DNA from 3 places in the Paenibacillus sp. JT22N1 genome. Region 2 is predicted to be linked to each of the others. Evidence: riboswitches for the same ligand, from Rfam matches in the RefSeq annotation. Region 2 holds a riboswitch; each other region holds the start of a gene.

Region 1 (10,419 bases), on a different contig from region 2:
TGCTAGATTATACACAGGCTCAAACAAAGTCAAATTGCCAAACAGAAGGTATGATTTATATACCAGGTGGGAAGTTTTTAATGGGGACCGACGATCAAGAAGGATTCCCATCTGATGGCGAGGGGCCTGTCAGAGAAATTTCTGTTAACCCATTTTACATCGATGCTACGACGGTAACGAATGAAGAATTCAAGAGATTTGTTGAGGATACAGGCTTTCAAACAGAAGCTGAAACCTTTGGGTGGTCCTATGTTTTTCATCTTTTTGTTTCTGAAGCAACTACGTTGCAAGTGAAAAATTCGGCCCAACAAACACCATGGTGGTGGGTGGTACATGGTACTGACTGGCTTCACCCCGAAGGCCCTGATTCAGGGATCCAAGATCGGATGGACCATCCGGTCATCCATGTATCCTGGAATGATGCAGTTGCGTATTGCCGATGGGCTGGGAAAAGACTATTAACAGAGGCTGAATGGGAGTTTGCTGCCCGAGGCGGACTGGTGCAGAAGAGATACCCTTGGGGTGATATATTGAAGCCAGACGGACGGCATATGTGCAATATTTGGCAAGGAAAGTTCCCAGAGAAAAATCATGCTAGCGATGGATATGCGGGCACGGCGCCTGCCAGATCTTTTGAACCAAACGGATATGGCCTTTACAATGTAGCTGGTAATGTGTGGGAATGGTGCTCGGATTGGTTTAGCCCTACCTATCATATCAATGGCGCAAAGGATAACCCCATTGGCCCTCCATCTGGAGACAACAGGGTTCTAAGGGGAGGTTCGTACTTGTGCCATGCCTCCTATTGCAATCGATATCGTGTGGCGGCACGGAGTAAGAATACACCTGACAGTTCTGCGGGAAATATAGGTTTCCGTTGTGCTGCTGATGCTTAGTTACACTTTTATGTCGCGAAAGGAGCTTGCCTCATGGCATCTCCTTTTTTTGTTCATTCAAGTAACAGGCAGGATGCACAAATAATAATGACTGTACCTAGGTTTTGCACCAGCATAAAGGATCCTCTCCCCCAATGTCCGACCACTTTCCACTCCACGAACAGAGGCTGCACTTTGAAAGAAATAAAGAATGTCGTCTTATCGTAATGAAAAAAAACAAACGTCTTTATTCCGATGAAATGAACCGGAGCATAGACGCTTGTCATAATCGAATTTTCTAGATAATTGCTGTTTTCCTTAAACAATACCTTGAGCAATCATGGCGTCGGCCACTTTTGTAAAGCCTGCAATATTGGCGCCTACAACAAGGTTGCCCGGATGCCCGTATTCCTCTGCCGCTTGGACAGCGCTTTTGTAAATATTTTTCATAATCGCATGGAGCTTATCGTCTACCTCATGGAATTGCCATGAGTACCTCATGCTGTTTTGAGACATTTCTAGCGCTGATACTGCAACGCCGCCTGCATTCGCTGCCTTGGCCGGTCCAAATAGCACACCTGCCTGCAGGAATACATCAATCGCTTCCAAGGTAGATGGCATATTCGCGCCTTCCCCCACCGCTATTACTCCGTTGCTTACAAGGATCTTCGCCGCATCCTCATTAATCTCGTTCTGTGTTGCGCTAGGAAGCGCAATTTCGCATGGAACGGACCATATGTCGTGACAACCCTCATGATAGGTTGCTGTCGGATGCTCCTTTACATACTCGCTGATTCTCTTTCTCTCAACTTCCTTCAACCGTCGAATCGTGTCTAGGCAGATCCCTTTTTTATCATAGATATAGCCATTGGAGTCGCTGCAAGCAACGACCTTGGCGCCTAATTGTATCGCCTTTTGCATGGAATATATGGCCACGTTGCCGGAGCCGGAAACTACTACGGTGCTGCCCTCGAAGCTAAGGCCCTTGGATTGCAGCATTTCATTCACAAAGTAAACACATCCATACCCAGTCGCTTCGGTACGTCCCAAGCTGCCTCCATAGATGATCCCTTTTCCTGTCAGTACACCAGCCTCGTAAGCACCGCGAATTCTCTTGTACTGACCGAACATGTAACCAATTTCGCGTGCACCTACGCCAATGTCTCCTGCCGGAACGTCGGTATCTTGACCCATATATTTATAGAGCTCTGTCATGAAACTTTGGGTAAAGCGCATGATTTCATTATCGGACTTTCCTTTAGGATCGAAATCGGAGCCGCCTTTACCGCCGCCGATGGGCTGGCCTGTAAGGGAGTTTTTGAACGTTTGTTCAAATCCAAGAAATTTAATAATGCTCGCATTAACGGAGGGATGAAAACGCAATCCACCCTTGTACGGCCCAATCGCACTGTTAAATTGAACACGAAAACCACGATTAACTTGCGTAATCCCTTGGTCATCTACCCATGGCACGCGGAAAGTGATTAAGCGCTCTGGTTCCACGATCCGCTCAAGAATACCTGATTTCATATACTTCGGATGCTTTGAGAGAACCGGGATCAGCGACTCTAAAATCTCCTTCACAGCTTGATGGAACTCATACTCATAAGGATTACGTTTGACTACGGTTTCGTATACGACGTGTACATATTCCCTTGCAACTACCTCATTGTCCACTTGAACAATCACAATCTCATCCACCTTCACAATCAGTTATGTTAAAAATGTCTAATAGTATAGTTTTACCTTATCCTTGGCAATTGAGCAATTAAAATTTACATGTCATGTAAGCTTACTTTGTTGTGTTAATCAAGTGTTCATTTGGTATGAAATAAAATAACATGACATCCATGCTCCGTTACTAGGTACAAGACTGATGACATAAAAAATATAAGTAAATATTACTATTGTTTCTAATTATGTATTGGGGTAAATTGATAAAATAAGAATGAATCATACTACGCTTAATTCTTTAGATTAAAGAAGCGGGGGAACCAAGTTTTCTGGGGTGAGTACACTTTTTAAGTGTTAGGGTTAACTTTCAACCCGAATCCGTCAGCTAACTTCGTCAGCGTAGAAAGAAAATGATAGAAATATTAAAAGGGTCCTTTATATTTTAGGACTATATTCCCTCGCTTCCTTTTTTCGTTCAAGAGAAAAAAGGAGGAATTAGACATGTTTATTAAGAGAGTTACCAAAGAGGTGAAGAAGCTTTTTCAATTGAAAAGATCAAACACTTCTGTACAGCGTCAAGATGAGATTCTTCACTTAAAGCGACGGCTGGAGGAGTTTGACATTCAATTTTCGAATTTGGCGTATCGGCCATCAGGTGTCGAAACACAGGCTTTATTGGAAATAAGCAAAACGGTCGGACAAAACAATGACTTGCTAAACCAACTAAGTTCGGAAAGTGAATTAGCGGTTCAACAATTACTAGCCAATCGCGTCGGCATTTCCCCAAAAATTTGGGAGGAACATCACAAATTTATCGTAACTATGGCTCATATTTTTGGTGGTCCGTATCCTTGTCTCAGAGAGTACATCAGAAGTAGTATTATATGAGCTTCGTTGAAGGTTTCTATATATTTTTCGGTTGGTTGCTACTTCTACCTTCTACATTAAGCCCGTCATAACCAACTTTTTGAATGTATGTTATGGAAGTCCTTCAAAAAACAATACTAAAAAGCAGCCTCTGTGAAGAAGCTGCTTTTTAGTATTGCATTAGTAAGTGGTCTATCACTCTATACAATAATGTTATGTTTTTCCAGCAGTTTCATCAAGGTCTTCGTTGTAAGCCAATATCCCGCGTTTAAAATAATGAAGTTTTTCGTCTGAGGTAGTTTCCATTAAATTGGTGATCAACAGTTCAACACTTTCTTTGTAGTTTTGGCTATTGTACAGAGCCATGGCGAGAAACACTTGAATTGCCCGATTCTCTGGAAATTCTCTCACGCCTCTGCGCAACGTCTCAACTGCTTTTTGGTAGTACCCCCAGTAGCGGTATGTACTCCCCAGACCCATTAGGCATCTTTCTAGGTCAGAACCAGATAGGCCTAACTTAAGAGCCCGCTCATAATGTGGAATAGCCTCACGTCCAAGGCCGGAGTTGTCATGCACTATCCCGGTTTGGTAGTTGATTTCTGCATCATCCGGGTAATCGGATAGCAATTCTAATAACTGCTCGCGAACCTCACTTAAGATCGCTTGATCTTGTTTGGCTCGCCCTTCTTCACGCCGTTCAATTATTTTGCTCAATTCGTTTCTTGTCATATTTTCACCATTCCCAAGTTTGGCAGTCTTTTTTAAATGAGACCATTTTAACATAAAACTGACTCTCATTGCGTTAACGGGAAACAATAGTTCAATTGGTAACGACGAATCATAAGAGGTGACATAATCCTTATCTCTCCTGCCATTTACTCCTTGATAGACCCCACAACCATGCCTTTAACGAAATATTTCTGCAGGAACGGATACACGATGAGAATCGGCAGAGCACCGATGAAGATTTGTGCAGCCTTCACTGTGTTATTTGATATGTTCTCCATTTCCCGTCCAAGTGAAGACAGCTGCGTCGAATCGAGTTGAATCAAGATCGTCTGAAGGAAGGTGGCCAGCGGATAATCTTGAATGTTATTCAAATAGATTAGCCCGTCGAACCAAGAATTCCAGTGACCGACCATTTTGAACAGCGAGAGTGTGGCGATAGACGGTAGGGATAGCGGAATGTAGACAAGCATCAAAATTTTAAACTGCCCCGCACCATCAATTAACGCCGCTTCTTCAAGCGCTTTCGGGATGCTTCGGAAGAAGTTGAGCAGCAGCACGATCAGCCAAACATCGATGGCTCCCGGAAGTATAAGCGCCCAAAGGGAGTTCATCAGCCCGAGCTTTTGGATGACGATATAGGTAGGAACCAACCCCCCGCCAAAGAGCAGGGTCACTACAAAAAACCACGAATACCAAGTGCGACTCCGCATCACAGTCGAGTCCTTCGAGAGCGGGTAGGCGGTCAAAAAAGTAACGATCATCGTAATGAGCGTGCCGATCACCGTCCGTTGCACGGATACCCAAAGCGAATGAAGAAAGTTTTCGTTGGTTAGTGTCTTCTTATATGCATCCAGCGTAAAGTCGATCGGGATCAATCCTACCAGGTTGGCATTCGCCGGCCCACGGCCACTGAAGGAAACCGCGAGCGTATGAATGAGCGGAAGAATGCATAAGAAGGCGATGACAGCCAAGAACACATAGTTGCAAATGTTGAAAATCCGGTATGGCAGAGTTTTATGGTACAAGTCGAAGCCCCCCTTTAGAAGATTCGGTAATTAGCCATCTTAAGTGCAAGCCGATAGACCGATAGAATCAGAATACAGCTCACAATGGATTTGAATAGTCCGATCGCCGTAGCAAAGCTTAACTTCTGGCTAAGTATACCGACCCGATACACATACGTATCGATGATATCCCCTTTCTCGTACACGAGCGGATTATATAAGTTATAAATTTGATCAAAGCCGGCACTGAGGATGCTGCTTAAGGATAAGGTTGCGCAGACGGTCATGATCGGGACGAGCCCCGGAAGCGTGACATGAACGGTTTGCTCCCAGCGGGAAGCGCCATCAACCTCCGCTGCCTCATAGAGTTCTGGGTTGATCCCCGATAAGGAAGCAAGATAAATAATTGTGCTGAAGCCAAATTCCTTCCACACCTCGCTCGTCACGACTGTAAATCTGAACCATTCTCCATCCCCCAGGAAGAAAACGGGAGGGAGACCAAACCAATCCTGCAGCACTCTATTGACAAGCCCTCCTTCAGGAGATAACAGATCGACCAGGATCGCACCCAAGATCACCCATGATAAGAAATGGGGAAGATACACTAGTGTCTGTACGATTCGCTTGAATGCCATCTTGCGAATCTCGTTGAGTAGGAGAGCAAACGCAACAGGGACGATAATCATGAATCCAATCTTCAGCGAAGCGATGAGCAGCGTGTTCCAGATCACCTGCAGACTGTCTGTTCGTTCGAATAACGCTTTAAAATGCTTGAACCCTACCCATTCGGATCCGGTAATCCCAAGGTATGGCTTATATTCCTGAAAGGCGATCACTACACCGAACATAGGCAAATAATGAAACAACAAGGCAAGGATTACAGCAGGGAGCAACATCAGATGAAAGGGCCAGGTTTTGCGAAATCGGCGGAGTGGTGACGTTTGGGTGCCCGTTTGGAACGAACCCTCGGGGTGTGTAGACGTGTTCATTCATTCACCTCTTTAAGGACTTATTGTGATTTGTTAACAGTGTAGCATAGGCTCACAGACAGCTATATACCATTTTCTTAACACCTGATAATGTTTTGTAAAGGCGATAGGTATGAGGAGGCCGGATGTTAATAAAAAAACATGCTGTGTTAACAAAGTGTTATTTCACCCGCCGATATATTCCTTTATGATTTGAATGTAAGCCCAATACAATAGGTTAAGGGGGAACGTACGTTGCATCTAACCAAACGAAGAATGGCACTAGCCGTGCTCACTATTGCCCTAGCCGGATCCTCGATCGGCTGTACGTCGAGCAGTGGCGGCACAACGACAGGGACACCGGCAGCGCCGGACAAAGCTCCGCTTCAGCAGGTCAACGGTAAATTTGATCCGCCTGTAACGATTACAACGGTAAGAGGGGTTCCCGGCCCAGCTACATTTAAGAACGGGGAGACGATCGACGATAACGTGCATACCCGCTGGGCGAAGGAGAAGCTGGGCATTGAGATCAAAAGCTTGTGGTCCGTCGTGAACACGAACAATGCCTATGATACGAAGTTGAAGCTGGCGCTTTCCGCCAACGAGCCGATGCCCGATATCGTGCATGCCAGCGGGGAAATGGCTCGGCTCCTGATCGAATCTGGTCGTTTCCAAGACGCTGGAGCCTTATTTGATAAGTATGCTGGCGAGACCTGGAAGAAAGCGATGGCTGAGAATCCATCAGCCTGGTATGAATTCACCAAAGACGGCAAGCGGTACGGTATTCCTGGGCTCGATTACGATTACAATAACGACCCTGTGCTTTGGGTTCGCGATGACTGGATGAAAAAGCTGAACCTGCCTGAGCCGAAAACCGTCGACGATTATGAGAAGGTACTGGATGCTTTCACGAATCAGGACCCGGACGGTGACGGTCAGAAGAACACATTTGGCCTATCAGTGGGCTTCAAGAAGGCGTATGCCAACCATTTCGGAGTCAGCTGGCTGTTCGGTGCGTACGGCGCCATCCCAGGGATCTGGATGAAGCAAGCGGATGGTACGCTGGCTTACGGCTCTGTACAGCCGGGCGTCAAGGAAGGGCTCGCGAAGCTCAAGAGCTGGGTAGCCAAAGGCTACATTCCGAAAGAAGCGCCTGTATGGGATGAAGCGAAGGCGGGCTCCTTCGTATCCGCAGGCCGGGCAGGCAGCTTCGCCGGTCCGTATTGGTCCGAAGCATGGCCGATGGGCGACTTGACCAAAAACAATCCGCAAGCGAAGCTTAATACGTTCCAGCTGCCGGTGGGCGCAAACGGTAAAGGGCTTCATTTTGCCACACAGCCGTATGTAGGTGCAATTTTTATCAATAAAGAGATGAAGAAACCGGAAGCCTTCTTCACTTATGGAAACTTCCTGTTCGATAACATCGCCGATCCGAAGGCCGGAAGTGAGTTTGAGAATGGTTGGGCGAAGGGCTATGACTGGGATATGGTTGACGGCAAGGTGACAACGGATCTGCAAAAGATTCCCGGCGGCGGTGTACGTGTCTTCTTCTACAGCCTACTGATGACTCAGGGTCCTCGTATTCCGTCTCAGAACATTACGGCACTGGTCAACCTGGCGAAGAACGGACAGCCGCAAACGCCGTACGAGCGCTACTGGTCACAGCTTGCTCCTCCGATCGAGATTCAGTCCTCGAGCAATGTCTGGAATCAGCGGGCCAATCGTCTGATGAACGCGTATACGGGTGGGGCAACAGCAACCATGACCGACAAAGGCGACTACTTGAGCAAGCTCGAAATGGAAACGTTTAGTAAAATTGTATTCGGCGACGAACCGATCGAAGCTTACGATAAGTTCATCCAGACCTGGAAATCACAAGGCGGCGATGCAATCACCAAGGAAGTCAATGAATGGTATAAGAGTGCCACCAAAAAATAATCCGCTTCAAAAAGGGAATTTTTCATTACTACTGAGAAGTTCCCTTTTTGCTCAGGAAGGATTTGAGTCCCTCATAGAGAAGGCAATAACCATCAGTGTCTCTACAGAGGGGAAAGGTGAGCAGCATTGGATAAGAAGGTTACGATATTCACGAAGATCGTTGTGATGATTATAGGCTTGTTGGTGCCCGTAATGCTCTTATTTGCATTGTCCAACCAGACGGCGGTTCGTGTCTTGGAAGATGAAATGAAAACGAACAATTTGAATAAGCTTCGGTTTCTTTATCAACAAATGGAGGCGAAAATCGATCAAATCTCCATGAATTCCATTGCGATGTCGAATGACGCAGCTATACGTGAATTGGAATATCAGCATCAATCCGGCTCTTATTACGAACGGGAGAGGCTTCTCCAGATGCTTCTGGATAATATTACACTCCAGTCTGGGATCAGCGGGTGGATGACGGACATTACCGTCTACTCACGGCTCACGAAGGATATCATCTCGACCTCCAGCACATCCGTTGATTTGAAAGAGAATCTTCTGCTCAGTCAGATTGCGAAGGGCTGGAATTATGCAACGATGGATAACGGGAAAGCCGTGAAGCCCGAGTTTGTTTGGTATGCGGTGCATCCGATTACAGCGTTTGAGAAGCCTTCAGAAGCAAAACTGATTGTCAAAACATCGTTTTCGCCTTCATATCTGCAGGATCTGCTGGATCAATATAAAGCGGACGGGCAGGGCGATCCGTTCTTATATCATCCTGAGCATGGAGTTATTGCTAACCGAACGCTGAACCCGGCCAACTCGGCCGATTTAATAAAGTATCTCGATAGCCAGACGATGGTGAACTCGAACATTCATTTCACGGTGGAGATGAACGGCAGAAAGTCTCTCGCCAGTTACATGAAGCTTAATAACTTGGGCTGGTATTTGGTGGACACCGTGCCGCTTGAGGATATTTTGACGCCGGTGGTCAAAATGCGCAATTTATTCTACGGTTCAACGTTTCTCCTGCTCTTGCTCAGCTTGTTCGCCTCGTACATGCTGTACCGCAATGTGCAGGTTCCTATTCGTGCACTGGTTTTACATGTACAGCGAATTAAACACGGGGATTACTCCTCTCGGGTCAAGCTTAACGGCGGGACAGAGTTCAGCTTTCTGATCGTACGATTTAACGAGATGGCGGAACAAATCCAAGATCTGCTGGAGAAAGTGGTCGCCGAGCAATTGCGATCCCGGGAAGCTGTGCTCAAGCAGCTGCAGTCACAAATCAATCCACACTTCCTTTATAATTGCCTGTTTTATATTAAAAACATGGCACGGATGGGGGACGAGGAGTCAGTCGTTGCGATGGCTTTAAACTTAGGAGAATACTTCCGGTACACGACTAGGCTTGGTAACCAGTCATCCACTTTGGAGGAAGAACTGTCTCTGATCGTGAATTATCTGGAAATCCAAAACCTGCGCATGCGAAGAATCGCTTACGAAGTAGATGTTCCCGAGGAAATGAAAAGTCTTGTAGTTCCGCGCCTTTTGCTGCAGCCGTTGGTCGAGAACGCCATCCTTCACGGTATCGAGCCTAAGGACGGCAAGGGGAAGGTGAGCATTACCGGAGAGTCGGGCGTTGGGGAATACCGTTTGATCGTGACCGACGACGGTATCGGGATGGATCAGGAAGAGCTCATCTATATGAAGCGGGCCGTAAACCGGAGCGAAAATGAGGACGAGAACGGCATCGGCTTTGGACTATGGAACGTAAATCAGCGGGTAAAGCTTATGTATAGGGATGGATCAGGTTTATTCTTTGCACACGGACCGGAAGGCGGCGTGAGGGTGATGATCGTGCTTCGTACAGGAGAGGGGGATTCGCATGTATCAGCTGCTGATCGTAGATGATGAGCCGTCGGTTGTCGATACGATCGCCCATACGCTTCCGTGGGCAGAGCTCGGCATCGAGGATGTCCTGTGTGCTTATTCGGGACGCGAGGCGCTCGAGCTCATCAAGAAGCAAGTCGTGGATATCGTCGTTACCGATATTCGCATGCCCGGTATGGACGGCATTCAGCTCATGGAGCAAATTATCAAATTTTCGAAGGACACTCAAATTATCCTGTTAACGGGCTACGCCGAGTTCAAATATGCCAAACGGGCACTTCAGCTCGGTGCGGTGGACTATTTGCTTAAGCCAGTCAGTGACGACAAATTGGCGGAGTCGATCCGAAGCATAACCCGTAAGCTGACGGTTGAAGGGGAAGAGGCGGCTTCCTATCAGCGGGCTGCGCAATTCTTGAAGGAGCACCAGCCAGCTTTAAAGTCAGAAGTGCTGGCTAATATGCTGGAAGAGAGTAGATTTGAGGCGGA
Region 2 (10,419 bases):
AATATAGCTGCTGCCTCCGAACAGCTTAGGTCCGTAGTAGATACTTTGAATGAATCTGTTTCTTACTTTAAAATGAAATAGCTGCTAATAGTAAAAAGGCACCCCTGTGATGGTTCACGGTGGAGTGCCTTTTATTCGTTAAAACCAATGTTTACGTTTAAAGTAATACCACATCACACAGCTTAAGATGACCATAAGAATCCAGACATACAGATACCCATAATCCCAACTCAGCTCGGGAATATATTTGAAATTCATGCCGTACAGTCCGACGATAAAAGTCAGAGGAAGAAAGATTGTGCTAAAGATCGTTAATGTCTTCATAATTTCATTCATCCGGTCGGACTTCATACTCATTTGGAGCTCGAGAAGACCGGTTAGTGATTCCCGGAAAATGTCCAAAGAATCCACGACTCGTGAGATGTGGTCCATGATATCCAGGAAATAGACATCATCTTCTTCAAGTGTGTAGGGGAAGGAGTGGTGGGCGATAGCGGAAAGGGTAATTCGTTCCTCCACAATGACGCGGCGCAGCTGATGCATACTCCGTTTAAGTTGGAAAATATCCTGTGCAATGCGAATCCTAGGGTTTCGATACACGGCCTGTTCCATGCTATTCAGGCGATCATCAAAATGATCCGCAACGACGGAATAATCATCGACACAACGATCGAGTATCGCATGAAGAATGGCTCCTGGATGACTTAATCGACCTTCGACTTCTTGGCAGGTATGGTAAAGCTGATCTATGAAGGGGAGTTTGTCCTTGTATACGGTTATAACAAAATTTGCTCCGATCACGATCCCTATTTCCTGCGGCTCAAGCTGCTCGGATACCGCAAAGAAGGTTAGAAAAATATGATTCTTATACGTATCCATCTTCGGTCGTTGGTTCAGCTTAATCGCATCCTCAACGAGTAGAGGGTGGCACTTGTATAAGTCGCCTAAGACATGTTTGACATCGTCAGGAGAGGGGTTCTCCATTCTCACCCAAGCTACTTCGTTCGGACCGGGAACGCGTGCCGTTTCCTCATGGACCGTTCCATGGGTAGATTCATAAATTAGCATGAAAGAAAAGCACCTCGAGTATTTTGAATTGGACTCAGCATACCATATTTGCCCATAAGCATTCCAGATTTTGTGCTTGTCAACTGCGACAGAATCTATTATAATTACAAATGTCGTCAAAATGGCCTGCAAAGGCTTACAGACATTCGTGGCCCGTTGGTCAAGTGGTTAAGACACCTCCCTTTCACGGAGGTAACAGGGGTTCGAGTCCCCTACGGGTCATTTTTACTTTTATACCTCGCGGTCGTGGTGGAACGGCAGACACACCATCTTGAGGGGGTGGCGCTCACAAGGCGTGAGGGTTCAAATCCCTCCGACCGCATCCCAGTTTTACAAGCAGGAAACCCTTACTAGTTAAGGGTTTTTTTGTTTTAATTGCGAATTTAAAAAAGCCCCGAAGGGCTTTACAGTAACAGTTGCAGTCCATATTCATGCTGCTATGACTTCTACTCATGTATAACATACCAAGTGCCGTGAAGCCGAATGTATCCCGTTACATTCACTGACTTCGGTTTGAACCACCAGAATATCCGTTTCAAGGCTACACAACCTTTCGTATGAGCGCTACGCTCTATAGTCTGTCAATGGCCCTGTCTGTTAAGTGATAGGCTAAGAATGCATCCCAAGGGAGCTGCTGGTATGTTTGAAAAATTTAACTAATCAAATAAAGTGATGCGACGCCCAGTATGGGAACTACAAAGAGCATGATCCCGAGTCGAATTGAAATTAAATCTTCGTGTGAGTACACTGAAGCCACAACCTTTCTATGTATAGTACGATATTTATTCAATTTAAGTCTTGTCGAATCCTTTGATGAAAAAACACTACTTTTGTCAGCTTGCTTTTTTGTCAAAAAAAAGAAACCACTCATAGGTGGTCTTATAGCAGTCGCCCGAGCTTTTCTCGATCGTTCATGTCATTATGGGCCTATCCAATCAGCTTAAACAGATATGTCTTTCTTCTGTTTAACGGACGCGCTGCCAAGTTGTAGAAACAGATTAATCGTAAACAAGACAACGCCAACAACTACGAGCAGAGAGCTGACAATAACAACAGGCAGCAAGACTGAATTCCCGGATACGATTTCAATGGCGAGACCGATTTGCATAACGGGTAGGCCAATATTATGTAACCAAAAGTGAGTTTTAGCAAGGCGAGTGTCTGCTGCATGTGGATAGAAGTGATAGATGACCCCGAACAAAGCCATGGAAACCCATCCGAGCAAATTGAAATGAGCGTGTACGGAAGCGAGTCTAAAATCTTGCATGATTCCCATGGTCATACCTAGAAGCACACCTACCGTAAAATAAATCGCCGCAATTTTCAAAAATGTCTTTGCCATCCTCGTAATCCCTCCTCAAATATGCCTTACACTAATATTGTATGTTTTATACAACAAATTGCAATGCGTTAGGAATCAAATCGTATGATCAATATCCAAAATTAATGATTCTTTTTTCTCACAAATGGGTAAAATGAAATGAACTTAAAAAACCATGGCGGGTGTAAAATCATGTTATCTGTAATTAAACGATTTTTAATCGGTCAGCCATTAAAGTCAAACGAACTAGGGGAACAAAAGCTTAATAAAAAGAAAGCTTTAGCTATCCTCTCTTCCGACGCTTTATCATCCGTTGCCTATGGGCCTGAGCAGATTCTACTAGTTTTGATTACCGTAAGTGCTGCAGCTTACTGGTACACAATCCCTATCGCAATAGGCGTTCTGTTTCTTCTATTGGCACTTATTTTGTCATATCAACAAATCATATATGCCTATCCGCACGGAGGCGGGGCTTATGTCGTATCGAAGGAAAATCTCGGGATGAACGCGGGTTTATTTGCAGGAGGATCGCTTTTAGTTGATTACATACTAACAGTGGCAGTCAGTATCTCGGCGGGTACGGATGCCATTACTTCTGCCTTTCCGCACTTACATCCTTATAATGTAGTTATTGCCATCTTACTTGTTATTTTCATTACGATCTTAAATCTCAGGGGTATAACGGAGTCGGCTTCTATTTTAGCTTATCCTGTGTATCTATTTGTTCTGGCTTTGTTTATCTTAATTGGAGTCGGATTATTCAACATTGTAACCGGGAAAGTCTCAGCTGAACTGCATGCTCCAATTGGCACTCCCGTTGCAGGGATATCCTTGTTTTTATTACTAAGAGCATTCTCATCGGGGAGTTCTGCTTTAACAGGGGTTGAAGCTATCTCTAATGCAATTCCGAACTTCGAAGATTCAGCTCCCAAAAATGCTTCCAAGACATTGATGGCTATGGGCATATTGCTTGCCATTTTATTCGCAGGAGTCGTTTATCTAGCGTATTACTATGGGATATCTCCCAAAGAAAAGGAAACGGTTGTCTCACAAATTGCTGCTGCAACGTTCGGCAGAAATTTCATGTATTACATCATCCAAGGTACAACAGCTATGATTCTTGTTCTCGCTGCGAATACGGGATATTCCGCTTTCCCCTTACTGGCTGTTAATCTGGCCAAGGATAAATTTATAGCAAGGATGTTTACGATTAGAGGAGATCGACTTGGGTATTCAAACGGGATCATTTTCCTGGCAGTTACATCGATCTTGTTAATCATCCTTTTCAAAGGAAAAACGGAGCATTTAATCCCTCTGTATGCTGTCGGAGTGTTCATTCCATTTACCTTAGCTCAGACGGGGATGCTGGTGAAATGGATCCGTGAGAAACCGAAAGGCTGGATTGTTAAATTAACGATAAATTTAGTTGGAGCATTCATGAGCTTCACGGTCATGATGATTTTCTTTATTACCAAGTTTGGGCAGGTATGGTCCGTGCTCATCTTTTTGCCCCTCATTGTTTTTATTTTTCATCAAATCAAGAAACACTACGAGGCCGTTGGCGAACAATTACGAATAACAACTTGCGAACCAGCGATTCCTATAGAAGGAAATGTGATGATTGTGCCTGTTGCAGGCATTACGCATGTGGTAGAGAACTCCTTGAATTATGCCAAATCGCTTTCGCCAGATCAGATCATCGCCGTATATGTGGCTTTCGAAAGAGACGCTGAGAAACAATTTGAGGAGAAATGGAACAAGTGGCAACCCGATATAAGGCTGGTGACGTTACATTCCCAGTATCGGAGCATTGTTCAACCACTGACGAAATTTATTGATACGGTCGAGCATAAGGCAGCTGAATCGAATTTTCGGGTAACGGTCCTAATCCCGCAGTTTATTCCTAAGAAAAGTTGGCAAAATATTCTCCATAACCAATCTAGCTTACTTATCCGAGCTTTTCTGCTTTATAGAAGGAACCTTATTGTAACAACAGTGCCGTACCATTTGAAAAAATAAATAGGGTGGCCTTACTTCACAGTAAGGCTGCTTTTTTTATACGTAAGCTCGACCTGATGCTCTTCATTCACCTGATTAATGAACGCATGAAGCTCTTCCTCTGTTTCACATACGGCTGAATGCTCCAACCAAATAAAGAACTTTTTCTTGTGCACGGCTGAAACATGCAGAGGGTATTTGTCCCGAGATTTTAAAATATACAACCCTGAGGAAACTTCATTCCAAGGTGATTTGAAAATCGTACGGATGGATAATCGAGTTCGATTCTCCCAATCCTGCTTTTTTTGTTTGATTCTTAAGGATTGATACATAGTCAGAATGATAGGAAGATTGGATATTTCGGTCCATTTTGAAAATCCTGCCTGGATGGCTTGTTGTGTGATTCCCGATTTTTCTTTGCAAAACCAATAACCAAGGATAATAGGTTGATTATTTTCTTCTAGCCATATGACACCAAACCACTGATAATCTAGAAGGATTGGATTTAACAAATGGGGGGCTATCCCTAAATAATAACGGGCAGATGTAGACATAAATCTTCTCCTTTTCGAAATTAGGATCTAAGTGGCCGTGTACGAATATGGCCTAATTGTAACGTTGAACCGTATAAAAAGGGGGTAAAGAATCAAGAGCAGCGTATAAAAATAGAATAAAAACGCAAGCAGGCTGCGCGGCTGTTTACGGCCGGATTCCGGCAGAGGTGGGATAGTTCATTAACTACAAAATAACAATAACGATAGAAAAGCGAAGCATTTCTATCGATAATGAACGTGTTGTCCGATTGGACGCGCTTTCTTTTGCCGGATATGCCCAGAAATACGGAATAGCGTCTCTCCACAGCGTTTTACAATAATTGCTAAGAGGCGTAGCATTCTTTTCAACAACTTCACAACAAGTTTCAAACGCTGAGTCCCCGCAAGGGGAGCGGGGGAACCAATCAGAAGCCGAATGTATGTAAATAACGGTTTCTCGGGGTGAATCCAAAGCAAGCACAGCTTGCCAAGGTAGGGCACTTCCAAGCCCGAATCCGACAGCTAACCTCGTAAGCGTATGGGAGAGAACCGCTTTCTATCGTGCCTTTCACAGCCCGTTTATTAACGCTGCAAGAAGCCCGAGAGTAGAGATTCTCTGCTCTTAGGCTTCTTTTTGTTGTTCAAAAATTTGAGGAGAGTGAATCTGTTATGTATCCAGAACCCCTGACACTATTAAAAGAAGAAGATGAATGTACCAAGGAATGTAAGATTACCCGTATAGAATGTTTTCGATTTGACTGTGAACTATCCGATAAGCTGCAGCCTGGACATGGCACTGATTGTCATTGCGGTTTACTCACGATTTCAACAAATCTCGGAAAATACGGTTTAGGGGAATTCGTGATTCCATGCGGCAACATGAAGGGGGATTTCGTTCAATGGGCTGCTGTTTTTCAGCGAATCAAAGGTCGTACCCTTACGGACGGTTTGCAGTATGTTCATCAGAAACAAGAGGCATGGGGAGAAGCTAGAACACATTTAATTGAAACGGTTTTATTGATCTATCTGAAAAGCTTAAGCACTCATCTGCGAGCAAAAAAGAACTTAGCTTCCTATGGGATCGCACTTATTTATTTGACCATTCTGGGGCGTATATCTCTTTCTGAGTTAATCAAATTTTTATGCTTTTTTTATACGGATACTATACATTCTTTACCCCCTTTTTATACGGTTCGGCGTTACAATATGTCAGGAAAGGGGGCGGTGATCGTCATGCAAAGTGATTGTTTGCTGATAGCTGCGCCGACCAAGGCAGGCGAGGACTTTATGAAACAGGTAAAGTTGGTTGGTTTACCTTTTATTGCATTAACCAACAACAAGATGGAGAAACTCAAGCTTGAGGGGCAGGGCGTGAAACAAATTATCCAAGTGAATACGTCGGAACCTGGCATATCCATCATTCCCGACTATCCGATTGGAAACGTCATTCTATTTGAAGAAAGTTTGCCCTTATGCTGCAGGTATATCCAGATATGCCGCGGCTTAACCTCTAGACCCATTTATGTCATTACGCAAAGCGTGAATCCCCGGTTGATTTACAAAGGATTGGGCGCTGATTATGTCATTTATTCTAAAAATGGTGATGCAAAGTTTTTGCTGCCATCTTTTAAAAATAAATAAATGATTGAGGTTTTGTCTGATTTCAAGGAGGTGTGTTATGTACAACGATGTAACGATTATCTTATTAATCGCAGTTTCGTTTTTAGGATTTTGGGGATTTTTAAAATTTTGTGAAAAAGCGTGAGCTCATGTACCGAAACGAGTGTTTTGACCAATCCTTTTAGGAGGCAAGCATATGATTGTTATTGGACTAATTGCATTTGCTATTATGGTGTATCTCGGTTTTGTTTTAGTAAAGCCAGAGAAATTTTAATTGTAGAATATGAACTTATGTAAGCAGGGGGAGAACCTACTATGGGTATGGGATTGTTACAGGTAGTCATCACACTGGGGATTATTATGCTTTTGGTGAAGCCTGTGGGTAGTTATTTGGTTAAAGTGTTTGGAAATGAAAAGAGTCGCCTTGATCGTGTTTTTGGTCCTTTTGAGCGTGCATCCTATCGTTTGATGGGTGTTAAAGAAGAGGAAGCGATGGGCTGGAAAAAGTATTTAGGAGCCGTATTATTACTCAATTTGGTCATGATGCTCTTGATTTATGCGGTGTTTCGACTTCAAAAATACCTGCCTCTAAATCCAGATAGCATCGGTAATATGCCTCCGGCTTTAGCTTTTAATACAGCTGTTTCTTTTATTACAAATACGAACTGGCAAGCATACAGCGGTGAAAATACATTGTCCTATTTCTCTCAAATGGTGGCAATTACATTCCCAATGTTTACATCAGCTGCAACTGGATTTGCAGTGGCGGTTGCATTTATTCGCGGTTTAATTGGTCGACAAGATAATCTCGGTAACTTCTACGTGGATATAACTAGGGCGATTATAAGGGTGTTTCTACCACTTAGCTTCATTGTTGCCTTAGTTTTAGTTTTTCAAGGTATCCCGCAAACATTGCTGGGAGCCGTGCAGGCTACAACAATTGAAGGAGCCCAGCAAACGATTACTCGCGGACTAGTGGCTTCACTGGAATCGATTAAGCATATCGGTACGAATGGTGGCGGGTGGTTCGGTACGAATGCAGCGCATCCTTTTGAAAATCCAACACCGGTGTCCAACTTGATCCATATTATTTGTATGATGCTGCTGCCTACATCACTGGTTTACGCATTTGGATTAATGATTAAGAACAAAAAGCAAGGCTGGACGATCTTTGCTGCTATGGGGATCATTTTTATCGTGATGTTGTCAACGGTATTCTATGCCGAGTATCGCGGTATAACGGCGATTGATGCGATGGGCGTACATGGCAACATGGAAGGCAAGGAAGTAAGGTTTGGGTTGTCTGAGACTGCCCTATTTACAGCCGTAACCACAGCTGCAACAACAGGCAGTGTAAACGCGATGCATGAGTCGCTTACTCCACTCGGAAGCATCGCCCCATTTGCAGAAATGATGTTGAACAATGTGTTCGGGGGTAAAGGGGTAGGCTTGTTAAACGGGTTGCTTTACCTCATTTTATCGGTTTTCATCTGTGGACTAATGGTAGGGCGAACGCCAGAGTTTTTAGGTAAAAAAATTGAGGGCAAAGAAGTAAAGTTAGCGGCAATCGCTATTCTGATCCATCCGCTCATTATTTTGGCGCCGACGGCGTGGGCACTAATACGGCCTGAATCCGTTACTTCTATAGCCAATCAGGGCATGCATGGTCTTTCTGAAGTGCTGTATGCTTTCACGTCTGGTGCGGCTAATAACGGATCTGCCTTTGGCGGTTTGACTGCAAATACGAACTTCTACAACTTGGGTATCGGTATGGTCATGCTGTTTGGCCGTTACATTTCAATCATCGCAATGTTGGCGATTGCCGGTTCACTTGCTACTAAACGTGTAGTTCCTGTTACGACAGGCACATTGCGCACAAATACACCCTTATTTATGGGGATTTTAATCATGATTATTTTAGTTATTGGTGCTCTAACGTTCTTCCCGGCGCTGGCATTGGGGCCGATTGCTGAACACTTGGCGGCGCGTTAACGGATAAACGTAATAGAGAGGGAGGATTTACCATGGCAGTAGAACGTAAAAAAACAATGACAAAAGAAATTATGAATCAAGCTATCGTTGATTCGTTTAAAAAATTAAATCCTTGGGTGATGATCAAAAATCCGGTTATGTTTGTGGTTGAGATTGGTACGGTCATCACGCTTCTGCTTTCACTCACACCTGATCTTTTTGGTACCACAGAAGTGGGGCGGGGATATAATATCGCGGTGTTTTTGATCTTGCTTTTCACCTTGCTTTTCGCTAATTTCGCGGAAGCTTTGGCCGAAGGGCGAGGCAAGGCACAGGCCGATTCCCTGCGGAAGACGAAATCCGATACGAAAGCTCGTTTAGTTCAAAAGGATGGCTCTTATAAGGAAGTGTCTTCGACTTCTCTTCGTAAGGGAGACTTAGTCCGCATTGAAATCGGTGAGATCATCCCCTCAGATGGCGAAATTATTGAAGGTTTGGCCTCCATTGATGAGTCAGCTATTACAGGGGAGTCCGCTCCGGTCATTAAGGAAGCAGGCGGCGACTTCTCATCCGTAACAGGTGGAACACGTGTCGCTTCTGACTATATCGTTGTCAAAGTAACGACCGATCCCGGCGAATCGTTCTTGGATCGCATGATTGCACTCGTGGAAGGCGCCAAACGACAAAAAACACCGAATGAAATTGCATTAACGACGCTGCTTGCTGTACTGACCTTGATTTTCTTAATCGTCATTGTGACCATGGTACCTATGGCGAAGTATTTGGATGTGAAATTGGAGATTTCCACACTAATTGCATTGCTGGTCTGTCTCATTCCGACGACAATCGGTGGACTCTTGTCAGCTATCGGTATCGCTGGTATGGACCGCGTGACTCAGTTCAACGTGCTTGCCATGTCAGGTAAAGCGGTTGAAGCTGCGGGCGACATCGATACGATGATTCTTGATAAAACGGGGACGATCACCTTCGGGAATCGGATGGCTTCGGAGTTCGTACCAGTAAATGGTGTAGCTGCTAAAGACATCACTTTTACATCCTTACAAGCATCAGTGAAAGACGAAACTCCTGAGGGACGCTCCATTGTGGAGCTTGCGAATAAGCTTGGGGAGACATGGCAAGCAGATAGCTATAAAGGTGCAGAAGTGGTGGAGTTTACCGCTGAAACACGGATGTCGGGGCTTAATTTAGCTGATGGTAAACAAATCCGCAAGGGCGCGGTCGACGCGATTAAGAAATATGTAGCAGCTATGGGCGGGAAAATTCCCAGTGATTTAGAAGCGATCACAAACCGAATTGCCAAAGCCGGAGGCACTCCGCTGGCAGTCGCAATTAACGAACGGATTTATGGCGTTATTTACCTCAAGGATACGGTAAAACCTGGCTTGAAGGAACGATTTGCGGAACTACGCGCAATGGGTATCAAAACGGTCATGTGTACTGGGGATAACCCACTGACAGCTGCGACGATTGCTCTTGAAGCTGGTGTTGACGAATTTATTGCTGAAGCGAAACCGGAAGATAAAATTGCCGCGATCAAAAAAGAGCAGCAAGAAGGTAAACTCGTAGCGATGACAGGCGACGGAACGAATGACGCTCCTGCGCTTGCTCAAGCCGATGTAGGTCTTGCGATGAATTCAGGCACAATGGCCGCGAAAGAAGCCGCCAACATGATCGATTTGGATTCCGATCCGACTAAGCTGCTTTCTGTAATTTCCATCGGTAAACAGCTGCTGATCACTCGTGGAGCCTTAACAACATTTTCTATCGCCAACGACATTGCCAAATATTTCGCGATCATTCCTGCGATGTTTATTCTAGCTATGCCGCAGCTGCAGGCCTTGAATATTATGAATCTGGCTTCGCCGGAATCGGCCATTTTATCAGCGC
Region 3 (10,419 bases), on a different contig from region 2:
TTCCTTTATTTATCATTCTTGTAGCTCTTTTATCTGCTTCTTCTAAACTTATAGGTTGGTTAGTTTCATTACAAAACTGATACACCCACTCTTTAATTGTGTGATGATCATTTTCTATAATTCTCCGAAGTTTTCCATTTGTACTTGGTTTCTTCATAACTTTTTCTAGTTTATAAATTTTTTGGTCCATTTGGACAATTGCTTGAATCCCTTTAACGTTCGAAATATACATAGCTAGTTCAGTAGTTAATTTCTTTTCACCTATAAATCCAGGTATATCTTGCGTTGCGATAATCAGCTTTTCTCCTATATCGTGAATTTCCTTTGATGTAAAGGAAACAGATTTTGATAAAATAATTTGACTAGGATGTGTTTGTAGTAAGACCAACCCGATTTCGTTGTCTTTTATTACAGTAGCCATAAAAAGAGGACTTTCATCTTTTTCACTTAAAGATTGCAAGACACCTAATACTAAATTGTTTTCAGCTTCATATTGTTCTAAGAAAGGGATAACATCTTCCTTAAATAAGGTAAGATCATCATATTTCATGAGTCTTATCAAACAAACCATCCCCTTTGGTCAGTTAAGTTAATTTGGAAATGTTAAAAAAACCGCAATATACGCGGCTTGTAATGTTGATTTAATTCAAATAAGGTGTTGCAAGCTTCCTTACACGCTCAATACCTTCCCACATATCGCCAGGTCCGTCATATACAAGAGTTATGGGACCTTCATACCCAGCTTGCTTGGCAACTTCCATACAGCGATTAAAATCAACTTCATCCGGATATCCATCCGCATTCGTTTGTGCTTTGGCATGGATCGACTCACTGTGCGGAATCGTTTTGACAAGTTCACCATATTTCTCTATTCCTTTAAAATTGCCAAAATCCGAGGTTAACCCAAGGAGCTCCCCGCATCCTTCCAATAAAGCAAGGCAATTATCCGCGATTGATGTTAGTGAGTGAAAGTTTTCTGTAACAACGCGTACTCCCTGCGCAGCAGCATAACTACTTAGTTCTCTAAGTGCATCAACTGATCTCTTCAAAGCTTCTTGATCCGAAGGTTCCGCATCACCGGCTATCACGCGTACCCTTTCAGCTCCTGCTCGTGCAGCAATATCGATCCATCCTTTGATCCACGCAATGTCCGATTGTCTGCGCAAATCATCCGAACTGGAAATATCACCGTATTCAATTAGCAGCGTGTAAAACTGGAGACCCGCTTCTTTGAATGCGTGTTTCAATCCTTGCAAATAGGCTTCACTTGTATGAGGGAAATGAAAATGACACACTTCCAGTGATCTAAACCCTTTCTTCGCAAGAACCGCTGGTAATTCAAGCAGAGAGATGAGTTCAGGTTGGTCTTGGGTATCCGTTATTTGAGTACACGTGTTTTCATCCCAGCGGGTCCACCGCAAAGCCCCCAAATTCCGATGTAAGCTCCAACTCGTTAATGATAAAAATGGCATATTTTCCACCCTTTCGTCGCTACTGTTTGGTAGTATCTTATCAGAGCGTTAGGGTGACGACAATATACGAAATCACAGATATATCTCTTATTGTGCTGCTTTTGTTCTAAATTATGGCATGCTTAATAAGGCAAGTACGTCGAACCTACTTCCCTTAATTCTTTTTTATAATTCAAAGAGAATTTCCTCACTTGATCAAATATACAATGAAGGCTAATACAGTATATGGGGAAACAAAGATTAACATTCTGCTTATTAATCTGTTTCTCTCATTTCTGTCTTTGGCATCTTCTGTATGATAATTCGCTCTTATTCTATCCCCACTTAATAAAGCCCCAGATAATATTGCGGATAAGACTAACGTACCCAGTACGATATACATTAATAATGTAAATAGCTTATTTACGTCAAGTATTCTCCAAGTAATTAAACTGATTATTGTGGCGGAGATACCACCCCATAGAAGTGTTTTTTTCACCATTACCCTCCATAATTTTATCTTGGAATACGGTCAATAAACATTTCGATTGATCCATCAAAAGGAAACGTTTTATTTCTAATAAGTTCCTTTAGGCCCAGTAACTCTTTCCTAGCTTTATGAATTAGAGCTTCTGGATATGCAAATTTAAATGCATTGCTCTCAAACTCATCTTCGTCAACAACTTTCCATTCACCGTTTCTTTGTACATAATCTAGGTCTAAATCCACAAAAGAAACAATGTTACCATTAATCTTCGCAGGTTGGTTTATGTTGCAATAATATTGTTGAATTTTACCGCCAACTACATCGGCGCTAACAGTAAACCATGAATGAAATGAGAAAAATTCTATAGTCCAAGCCTCTATGGTAAATACCTTTTGCTTCGTGTAATGATTTAATTTTCTTCCGTACTCGCCTAAGACAAAAATGTGTGAATCGGTCTTCTCTAATAAAGTTGTGTTCCATTCATAATGTAGTAAATCTCCATATTTTAAAGCCTGAATGGTTATATGATTATCCATTGTATCATCCTTAAGATTCGAATATTCATGAACTCATAACTCTTTTGTCATAAATACACTATTTGGGTCTTCTATGTAATCCGAAAATGGCTTGCAATATTGGAATCCAAAACTTTCATACAGTTGTTTAGCTGGTTCGAAAGCATCCATTGAGCCCGTTTCCAAACTTAGCCGTTGATAGCCACGTCGCTTGGCTTCTTCAATGATATGTTCAAGGATTCGTCTTGCAACGCCCTTTCTTAAATGTGATGAAGAAGTTCGCATTGATTTTATCTCACCGTGTTGACTATCAAGTTCCTTAATTGCCCCACAACCAACTAATTCATCTTGTTCCCAACCACTCCAGAAGGTGATTTCTGGTTTTTTCAATTTATCAATATTTAGGGCATGTGTACTTTCTGGCGGAGATAGAGCTGCCATATTCTGAAGATGTTCCCCGATTAATGCAACCACTTTAGATCCCGTTAAATCATCTATTTTAATATCCATTAAAATCACTCCTCTAATTAACTCTTCTTTCCATTAGTTTAATTAATGTTTGGACAACTTTCAATACTCGGCAAGGTGATGAAACCTCGGGGGAAGCCCTTTATTCGCCATTGTCAGCGATCAAACGCTTATTTTCAATCGCCGCCGAAAGTACGATAAGCGTTGAAGAGAAACCGTGTGGGCTGCACGAATCGAGAAAAACGGTAAACGATTCCATCGATGCGGTAATTATTTTCATCATAAAATTATACTCCCCGCTAATGCGATACAATTCGATGACGTCCGGGGATTGCGAGCAGAATTCCTGGAAATCCAGACAATTGCTCGTCTTGAACAGCACGAACGCCGTGACGTCTTTGCCGAGCTTCTTGGGTGAGAGAACCGCCTTGTAGCCGGCGATGATCCCTTGTTCCTCAAGCTTGCGTATCCGTTCCGTAACGGCAGGCTGTGTCATAGCGATCGTCCGGCCAATTTCGGCAACCGGCATTCGTGCGTTTTCATGCAGCAATGATAGTATTTTACTATCGATTCCGTCCAAAGTGATTCCTCCTTCATTTTATATGCTCAGATCGTATTTTTAACTTTAATATGAAGGACAGCGGTTATTATTAACATGTTTTATGTATGTAAATTATAACTCTAACTTTATACAATGTCATTATAAGATAATTTGAAGGAGTGGATAACAAATGATCACGACAAAATCACTTACCCTCGACACCTCTCTCACCATTGGCAGCGTCGAGCTTCGTAACCGGTTAATCATGGCGCCTATGCAGCAATACAAAGGTTCGCCGGAAGGTTATGCGACAGAGCATCATGTTCAGCATTACGCTAGAAGGGCGAATGCAGTCGGATTAATTATCGTGGAGTCGACGGCTGTGTCCAATAACGGCAGACTGGTACCTAACGACATTGGCATTTATTCGGATCGACACACCGACGCGCTAAAAAGAGTAACTGATGCCGTTCACACCCAACATACACCGATATTCGTTCAATTGTCTCATGGGGGAAGAAAGTCGGATCCGGAAGTAACGAAGCGGCTCATTGCGCCTAGTGCGATTCCTTATGACGACTCGTACGGAAAGCCTGCGGAATTGTCTGTCTCCGAGATTGAGTCCCTCATTGAGGATTACCGATTGGCTGCCCGACGCAGCATCGAGGCGGGTTTTGATGGAATTGAGGTACATGCAGCTCACGGATTTTTGATTCACCAGTTCTTGTCGCCGATTTCCAATCTCCGCAACGACGCGTATGGTGGATCGCCTCTAGGCAGGGCGAAATTTTTGCAAGACACACTTGCCGCAATCCGCTCCGAAACCGGCCGTAATTATCCGGTTATCGTGCGGATCTCCTCGACAGATTACGTCGATGGCGGCCTAAATCCACAGGATCTTGCGCTGATGCTCAAACCACTCGCCGCGGACAATCTTCTTGACGCGATTGACGTATCATCTGGCGGCCTGCTGCCCATCCAGCCAACGGATACACATCCAGGCTACCAACTGCCTGACGCAGCCGTCATTAAGCAGCATTTAGACGTTCCAGTCATCGCCGTCGGCAAAATCTATACCCGCAGCTTTGCGGACCGCATCATCGGGGACGGGCTAGCGGATGCCGTAGCAATAGGGCGACCGCTGCTGGAGGACCCCGATTTCGCGCTGAAAATGATTGGCCGAATGGACTTTTTTTAACAAGCCCATTTAATAGAAAAGAGGAGCTGCTGAGAAGCAAGCTCCTTTACTAACGTTGCATGCTATCTCAATCAAGAATACTCATAATTTGCTTTTTGTGGTGATCATCGTGCTCAGTAAATTCTTGAATTATGTATACCAGTGAATATGGCGTACCTGTTCTAGGACAATTTGACACACCGTTTGCTGATACTTCTAACAGTAATTCCTCTGATTTCATGCTCTTTAATATATCGATCAGTTTCATTCTGTCGCTTGAGAATTCTTGAAGAAGTTGATCTTTCGAAATACCCGAATTTGCGTATTGATATGCTTTACTGTTGAATGAGTTGAAATCGGGAAACTCCATTCCTTTGCCCTCCCTGATGGAAGGAATGACAACATTCATTAAATGAAGATCCCAATTTCTAAGATGTGCGATGATTCCGGCTATCGATGCTTTTCCTACTGTAATTGGGCTGTGCCAATCTTTATCACTTAGTTGATGCAAAATATTTGTCCATTTACAAAACTGTTCGTATTCACTAATTGTGCTGCTGCGTAAATCCATGAGATCACCTCTTAGTCATAATGGATAGATCATAGCACACATCTACGAACTAGAACACACATTCGCACTATTGCTCACCTGTTAATGGAAACATTCATTTACCATTACATAAAAAATGATCAGACAGCCATGGCCATCTGCTCATTTTAGTATTCAACTATAGTTCTCAGATGAACATCTATTTTGGTCTTCACTCAATAGATTGCGTTTGCCCCAGAGTTCTGCCTTTTCTGAATCGCGTGCATTCCCATGATCACCGCGACAAGTTCGTAAGTATCCAAATTTTCGCATTGATTCTTCAGAAGAAAAGCGCCTGAAGAAAACCATCCGTTTACTTGTTCGAAACGGGCAACAAGCGCGCCGGATTCATCAGATATCTCATATTCTTTTGAAAATACTGGGGATATAATCTCGTAGTTACCCCGCCCTTTGGTTTCATATGTGAATTTTTTGGTGAAAAACGCAATTCTGCTTCTCAACACACCTAATTGTCCACCATCTGCACCCGTAACCTCCCATTTGCTTGAGAAGATCGGAAAACTTCCTTTGCACAACAGTTGGCCATTCTGCCCATACACCTCGATCGCAGATCCAAAAGAGCTTTTCAAATCAAGATGACCGACGGTTTCTTCCTGTTCACCTAGAATCTCAGTAACACCGGTATTAAAAAAATTATCCCGAAAATATAGATTCATTCACTCGCCTCCCTTTGATATTTATACGATGCAGAGGATGTAGAGTTACACATATTCCCAGTTATTTTCCAAATATCGTTCGGTCATTCCCTTTTGTGATCAATTGACTTCAATATGTTCGAGATGATTGTTCCCCATCCAAGACTGAGGATAGCATAGTGTTTTATTAGCAAAATAAAGCGCAGTTGCACGCCTTGCAACAAAAAAACCAGCAACAAAAAGTTGCTGGTTTTTCTTGAAATATTCTGCAGACATACGTTAGTGCGTTAATTGCTAATGAATTCCTGTACCCATTCGCCGTTAAAATAGGCAACACCAATTTGGGTGAAGTTGGGGCTAAGAATGTTTTGACGATGACCCGTGCTGTTCATCCAAGCTTCCATGACAGCTTCAGGCGTTTGTTGACCTTTTGCAATGTTTTCACCTGCGTATGAATAGCGAATGCCGTATGTGCTCATCATATCAAAAGGCGACCCATAAGTCGGCGAGGTATGATCGAAATAACCATTGTTGTACATATCCTTCGCTTTGTCCAAAGCCATGGCGGTAAGTGCGCTATTGCTGGTTAATGGACGCAATCCAGCCTTTGATCGTTCTTGGTTAACTAAGTTAACGACTTGGTTAGCAAAAGTTGTTTGAGATGGCGCAGTCGTAACTGGCGTTTTAGTACCAGCATTTGTGTTCGTGCTGCCAGGAATGTTGAGGCTCATACCAGACCAAATCACGTTCGGATTGGCAACTTGAGGGTTTGCCTTAATAAGCGAAGATAGGCTTATGCCATACTTCTGGGATATTAACCACATTGTATCATTACCTGATACCGTATGGGTTGCTGGTGCGGCCATTGCCGCACTCGAACCTACGAGAACGCTCAAACCTATTGCGCCGGTAACCACAAGCTTTTTGTAACGTTTCAAAATAAACCTCTCCTTTTGCGGCCTGCGAGGTTAGCTGTCGGATTCGGATCAAAGAGTAATCACCCGGCCGCTGACGCGGCTTCACCCCAAATAATGGGTCCCCCGTGCTTCACATGAAGCTTCGGCCTTCTGAGTTATTTGATCCATATGGATCTCACAAATTGTAACATGTGAAATCATAGAGAACATGACTCAAAATTTTCCAGAAATATTTTGCAAGCGGTATCAGCCGTCACTTCTTGACCAAAATATTAACTAAGAAAATATCTCAATTCCTTGAAATTCCGTTGAAAACCACATTCAATCCCAAATTCGTGGCCGATCGATTCCAGCCGTTCGCATATAATCTAGCAGTTGCCCGGTGTGAACGGATTCGTGGTATGCGATCCTCATTAACATATCTCCTAAAGTTCGAACATACCCTACGTCACTTCGATTAATTTTAATATTTGACAAATCCTCAGGGGTGAACGTTTTAACGGTATTCAAGAATTGTTCTCTGTACACTTGTGCGAATATCAGTTCATCTTCCACCGAAGAAAATTCCCGATTGTCAAAAGGAGAATCGTATGAAGATAGACTTCCTCTGTTCAGTATTGCAAGATGATAATAATGCTCGCCGTCCAATATGTGCCGGATCATTTCTTTAATGTTTAAGGCTTGTGCATCAGGCCTCCAATCCAGCATAGTTAGAGGAATAACGTTCCAAACTTTAATACTTCTACGTCGGACTTCTTCCAAGTTCAATATAACAAGATCTGTTCCGTTAATGATTAACACTCCTTTAAACTTCTCAATAATTCATGCCTAGTTGTTTTATAATTGTCTGTATTTCCTTACGAACAAATATACAGTACATTTGTTCGTATGTAAATAATCCCTCATTTAATTAGTCTGCCAGGCTTTATGATAGTGGCGTTCCTAAGCTTCGGTACAAGTAAGTGGTATAAGTTCCCGATAAGCAATCCTATAAATAAGTACATCAAACCTCCAAAAATGCCATAAATAACTGCACCCACGATCGCACTAAGGAAGCCAAAAATAACTTGATCCTTATATTTAGCTGGTGAAGTAGGCGGATCTGTTAGCATAAAAAGAGCAAAGAAAAGAGAAGCATTGATAAAAGGTGATCGAAGTGCGTCAGTGGCGTCTCCGACATCAATAATCCCCATAATAAATAATAAGATGAAATACGTTCCTAGAAATGAAAAAACTTGTGGGAATTTGTTCACCCGGTTCGTCACAATGTATCCGCCAATTAATAGAAACACGACTGTCCATGTGGGAAGATCCCCGAATGCGCCCCACCAGCTTTGTCCTGTTCGAAAGAATAGGATGGACAGAAGCAGTCCGAAAGCCGCTGGATTGAAGATTGGTTTTTTCTTATGAACAAGTAAATGTTTGGACAAAATAGCGATAATGGAAGTTGCAGCAACAATATACCATGAGGAAGTTGTGCTTAAGATTAAAGCAATGATTAACCCTGTTATCACTGCACCATCCGGCATCATTCGCTTCTTTTTGGCAATGCGGGAACAAAGGATATCCACGGCTGTAGAAATTCCGACGGCAATAATGCCATTATAAATGCCCGTGAAATCTAATGACCATATGGCGGCAATTATTAGAAAGGCAACCATGGAAACTACGACATATCCCTTTGGTGTTTTAATCCATTGGTTAGCTGTCATTATAATTACCCCCTACACTATAAATTTGTAAATCGGATGTAATCAAGATTCCCTTGAGATCAAGTTGTTCTATTAACGTTCTCCCGCGGTCCAACCCCAATAAAAAGAAGGCCGTCGAAAAGGCGTCCGCCATCATAGCGTAAGGGGCGAAGACGCTGCAGCTGACCAATTCGCCCGGTGATTGTTTAGTTCTGGGGTCGATGATATGATGCATACCAACTTTTAATGCACACTTGCGCTCGTAACTTCCAGAGGTACAGACCGACTCATTCGATATTTCAACTGTGTGTATGATTTGTTCTTTATACTCGGGGTGCTGAATGCCAATTCTCCACTTGCTGCCGCTTTCGTCTACTCCCCCAGCATAGAGATCACCTCCGGCATTGACAACAAATCCTTCAAATTCTTTCAACTCATGAGCAGCCAAGTCGATGGCGAATCCCTTAGCCGCGGCACCTAAATCAATCACCAGCGGCTTCCGCAAATACAACGTACGATCCTGTTCATTTAAGATGATATCCCGATAGGTAGCGGAACCCGAAGAGGAACTTTGGATGGTCTCCCCAGTTAAATAATGCTGATTGAATCCCAGTTCTTCCATTGCTTTTCCCACCGTAGGATCAAATATGCCATTCGTCCATTTCGCCACCTCCAAAGCAAACTTCAAAGGCTCAAATAAAAACGGACTAATCCGAACTGGAGTTTTTATTACTCGGCATGCCTCCATCAATTCACTGTCCAGGCTGAAACGACTGCAGGCTTGTTCGACTTTCCGAAATGCCTCGAAAGCCCGATCAATGGCTGCTTCTGTCAGGTCCTTTGATTTCCGAGAAACGACCTGTATATCTACAACAGTATCCATAAATAATTTCGTTTTTTTCATGATTTTGCCCATTATGAGTTTCTCGCCTGAGAGAGCGCATCTTGTACGGCATCTTTAAATGCTTGTGTACTGTAAGTTGCACCCGAAACATTCCGTACTTGCGCACTTTGTTTTTGTACCACTTCTTTAGGCAGCCCTACAACGTCATCAATTGTATAATGCATGGCAAAATGACTGATTTCAACATCTGTAATTTTATCGCTTTTTATGGTGACTGCCACCTGAATTGATCCTCGTCGATTACTTCCTGTACCCATATAGGTACCCTCTTTATAAAGTTTATTTGTTTGACTGCTTTTAGTCTGTGTAACTTGGGCTTGTTGTGGTGGTGGTGGTTGCTGTATCGTTGCCTGAGTTTCCGTTGCGAAATATCCTGCGGCATAAATAGCTCCAATGGCTGTTGAGCACAGAGCGACCCACTTTTTGTTCATTTTTGCCATGTGAATCCCTCCCAAATAATGCTTCATCGATAATTTCATTATATGGAGAGATCATTAAAATTTTCTTAAGCGTAGCTGAATGTATTCGGAATCTATTGTTTGCTTGGAAAACTAAATAAACTCCCATCCCTAAAGAGGGCCGAGAGTAAAATCTCCGTGCTTCCACCCAAGTTCATCCATGCATAGCGCAGTGCTCTCATTAATAAGCCTACATCTGACATGGGGATTCACTGTTTAGCAATTCCTACTATTTCCGCTCCGGCTTCGATGGCTGAAGGGAAAATGTTCGTTGATGCATGAAAACCGGCACCTATAAAACAAAGTCTGGATTTGTTCACTTTTATCGCTTCCTTTTATCCTAAGTTTATCTTTGCAGCACTAATAAGATAGAAAAAGAAGGATGAAACCGTAAAAACTCTTCCTCCTTTTTCATTTTGTCCTGCTTCCTATTTCAGAAACAATTCCAGTAACTTGCCGCCTGCATAAATACCTACAATTCCTAGAATACCCGACAGTACTGGCGGTGCGGGCAAAGGCAGCTTCAACAGCTTGAATAAAATACCAATAATTAAACCTGCTCCTA

The links. Region 2 has a riboswitch for cyclic di-AMP ahead of AC58UU_RS12350 (hypothetical protein). Riboswitches for the same ligand answer to the same signal wherever they lie in the genome.
Region 1: linked by a shared signal. The riboswitch ahead of AC58UU_RS23110 (hypothetical protein) and the one ahead of AC58UU_RS12350 (hypothetical protein) in region 2 are both predicted to bind cyclic di-AMP.
Region 3: linked by a shared signal. The riboswitch ahead of AC58UU_RS21640 (CAP domain-containing protein) and the one ahead of AC58UU_RS12350 (hypothetical protein) in region 2 are both predicted to bind cyclic di-AMP.

What each region holds. Positions count from the first base shown of each region.
Region 1 is NZ_JCAUAW010000012.1:139,268-149,686, reverse strand. Features, by position in the region: gene AC58UU_RS23125 (formylglycine-generating enzyme family protein) at 1-896, shown strand, start outside; gene AC58UU_RS23120 (hypothetical protein) at 950-1,201, opposite strand; gene gdhA (NADP-specific glutamate dehydrogenase) at 1,194-2,564, opposite strand; cyclic di-AMP (ydaO/yuaA leader) riboswitch at 2,827-2,963, shown strand; gene AC58UU_RS23110 (hypothetical protein) at 3,051-3,437, shown strand; gene AC58UU_RS23105 (tetratricopeptide repeat protein) at 3,630-4,199, opposite strand; gene AC58UU_RS23100 (carbohydrate ABC transporter permease) at 4,292-5,170, opposite strand; gene AC58UU_RS23095 (ABC transporter permease) at 5,185-6,138, opposite strand; gene AC58UU_RS23090 (extracellular solute-binding protein) at 6,373-8,055, shown strand; gene AC58UU_RS23085 (sensor histidine kinase) at 8,182-9,954, shown strand; gene AC58UU_RS23080 (response regulator) at 9,929-10,419, shown strand, end outside.
Region 2 is NZ_JCAUAW010000005.1:264,050-274,468, forward strand. Features, by position in the region: gene AC58UU_RS12315 (methyl-accepting chemotaxis protein) at 1-81, shown strand, start outside; gene corA (magnesium/cobalt transporter CorA) at 139-1,068, opposite strand; tRNA gene AC58UU_RS12325 (tRNA-Glu) at 1,219-1,290, shown strand; tRNA gene AC58UU_RS12330 (tRNA-Leu) at 1,309-1,390, shown strand; gene AC58UU_RS12335 (cytochrome-c oxidase) at 2,009-2,410, opposite strand; gene AC58UU_RS12340 (APC family permease) at 2,582-4,408, shown strand; gene AC58UU_RS12345 (hypothetical protein) at 4,420-4,941, opposite strand; cyclic di-AMP (ydaO/yuaA leader) riboswitch at 5,302-5,472, shown strand; gene AC58UU_RS12350 (hypothetical protein) at 5,590-6,561, shown strand; gene AC58UU_RS12355 (potassium-transporting ATPase subunit F) at 6,737-6,814, shown strand; gene kdpA (potassium-transporting ATPase subunit KdpA) at 6,862-8,532, shown strand; gene kdpB (potassium-transporting ATPase subunit KdpB) at 8,565-10,419, shown strand, end outside.
Region 3 is NZ_JCAUAW010000011.1:174,789-185,207, reverse strand. Features, by position in the region: gene AC58UU_RS21685 (GNAT family N-acetyltransferase) at 1-550, opposite strand, end outside; gene AC58UU_RS21680 (sugar phosphate isomerase/epimerase family protein) at 642-1,472, opposite strand; gene AC58UU_RS21675 (DUF5316 domain-containing protein) at 1,660-1,953, opposite strand; gene AC58UU_RS21670 (DUF402 domain-containing protein) at 1,968-2,474, opposite strand; gene AC58UU_RS21665 (GNAT family N-acetyltransferase) at 2,508-2,963, opposite strand; gene AC58UU_RS21660 (Lrp/AsnC family transcriptional regulator) at 3,064-3,501, opposite strand; gene AC58UU_RS21655 (oxidoreductase) at 3,653-4,660, shown strand; gene AC58UU_RS21650 (DinB family protein) at 4,728-5,210, opposite strand; gene AC58UU_RS21645 (LURP-one-related/scramblase family protein) at 5,405-5,905, opposite strand; gene AC58UU_RS21640 (CAP domain-containing protein) at 6,172-6,822, opposite strand; cyclic di-AMP (ydaO/yuaA leader) riboswitch at 6,827-6,959, opposite strand; gene AC58UU_RS21635 (DinB family protein) at 7,123-7,593, opposite strand; gene AC58UU_RS21630 (RnfABCDGE type electron transport complex subunit D) at 7,704-8,513, opposite strand; gene AC58UU_RS21625 (FAD:protein FMN transferase) at 8,503-9,396, opposite strand; gene AC58UU_RS21620 (FMN-binding protein) at 9,408-9,836, opposite strand; partial or broken gene AC58UU_RS21615 (Gfo/Idh/MocA family protein) at 10,073-10,174, opposite strand; gene AC58UU_RS21610 (DUF1427 family protein) at 10,283-10,419, opposite strand, start outside.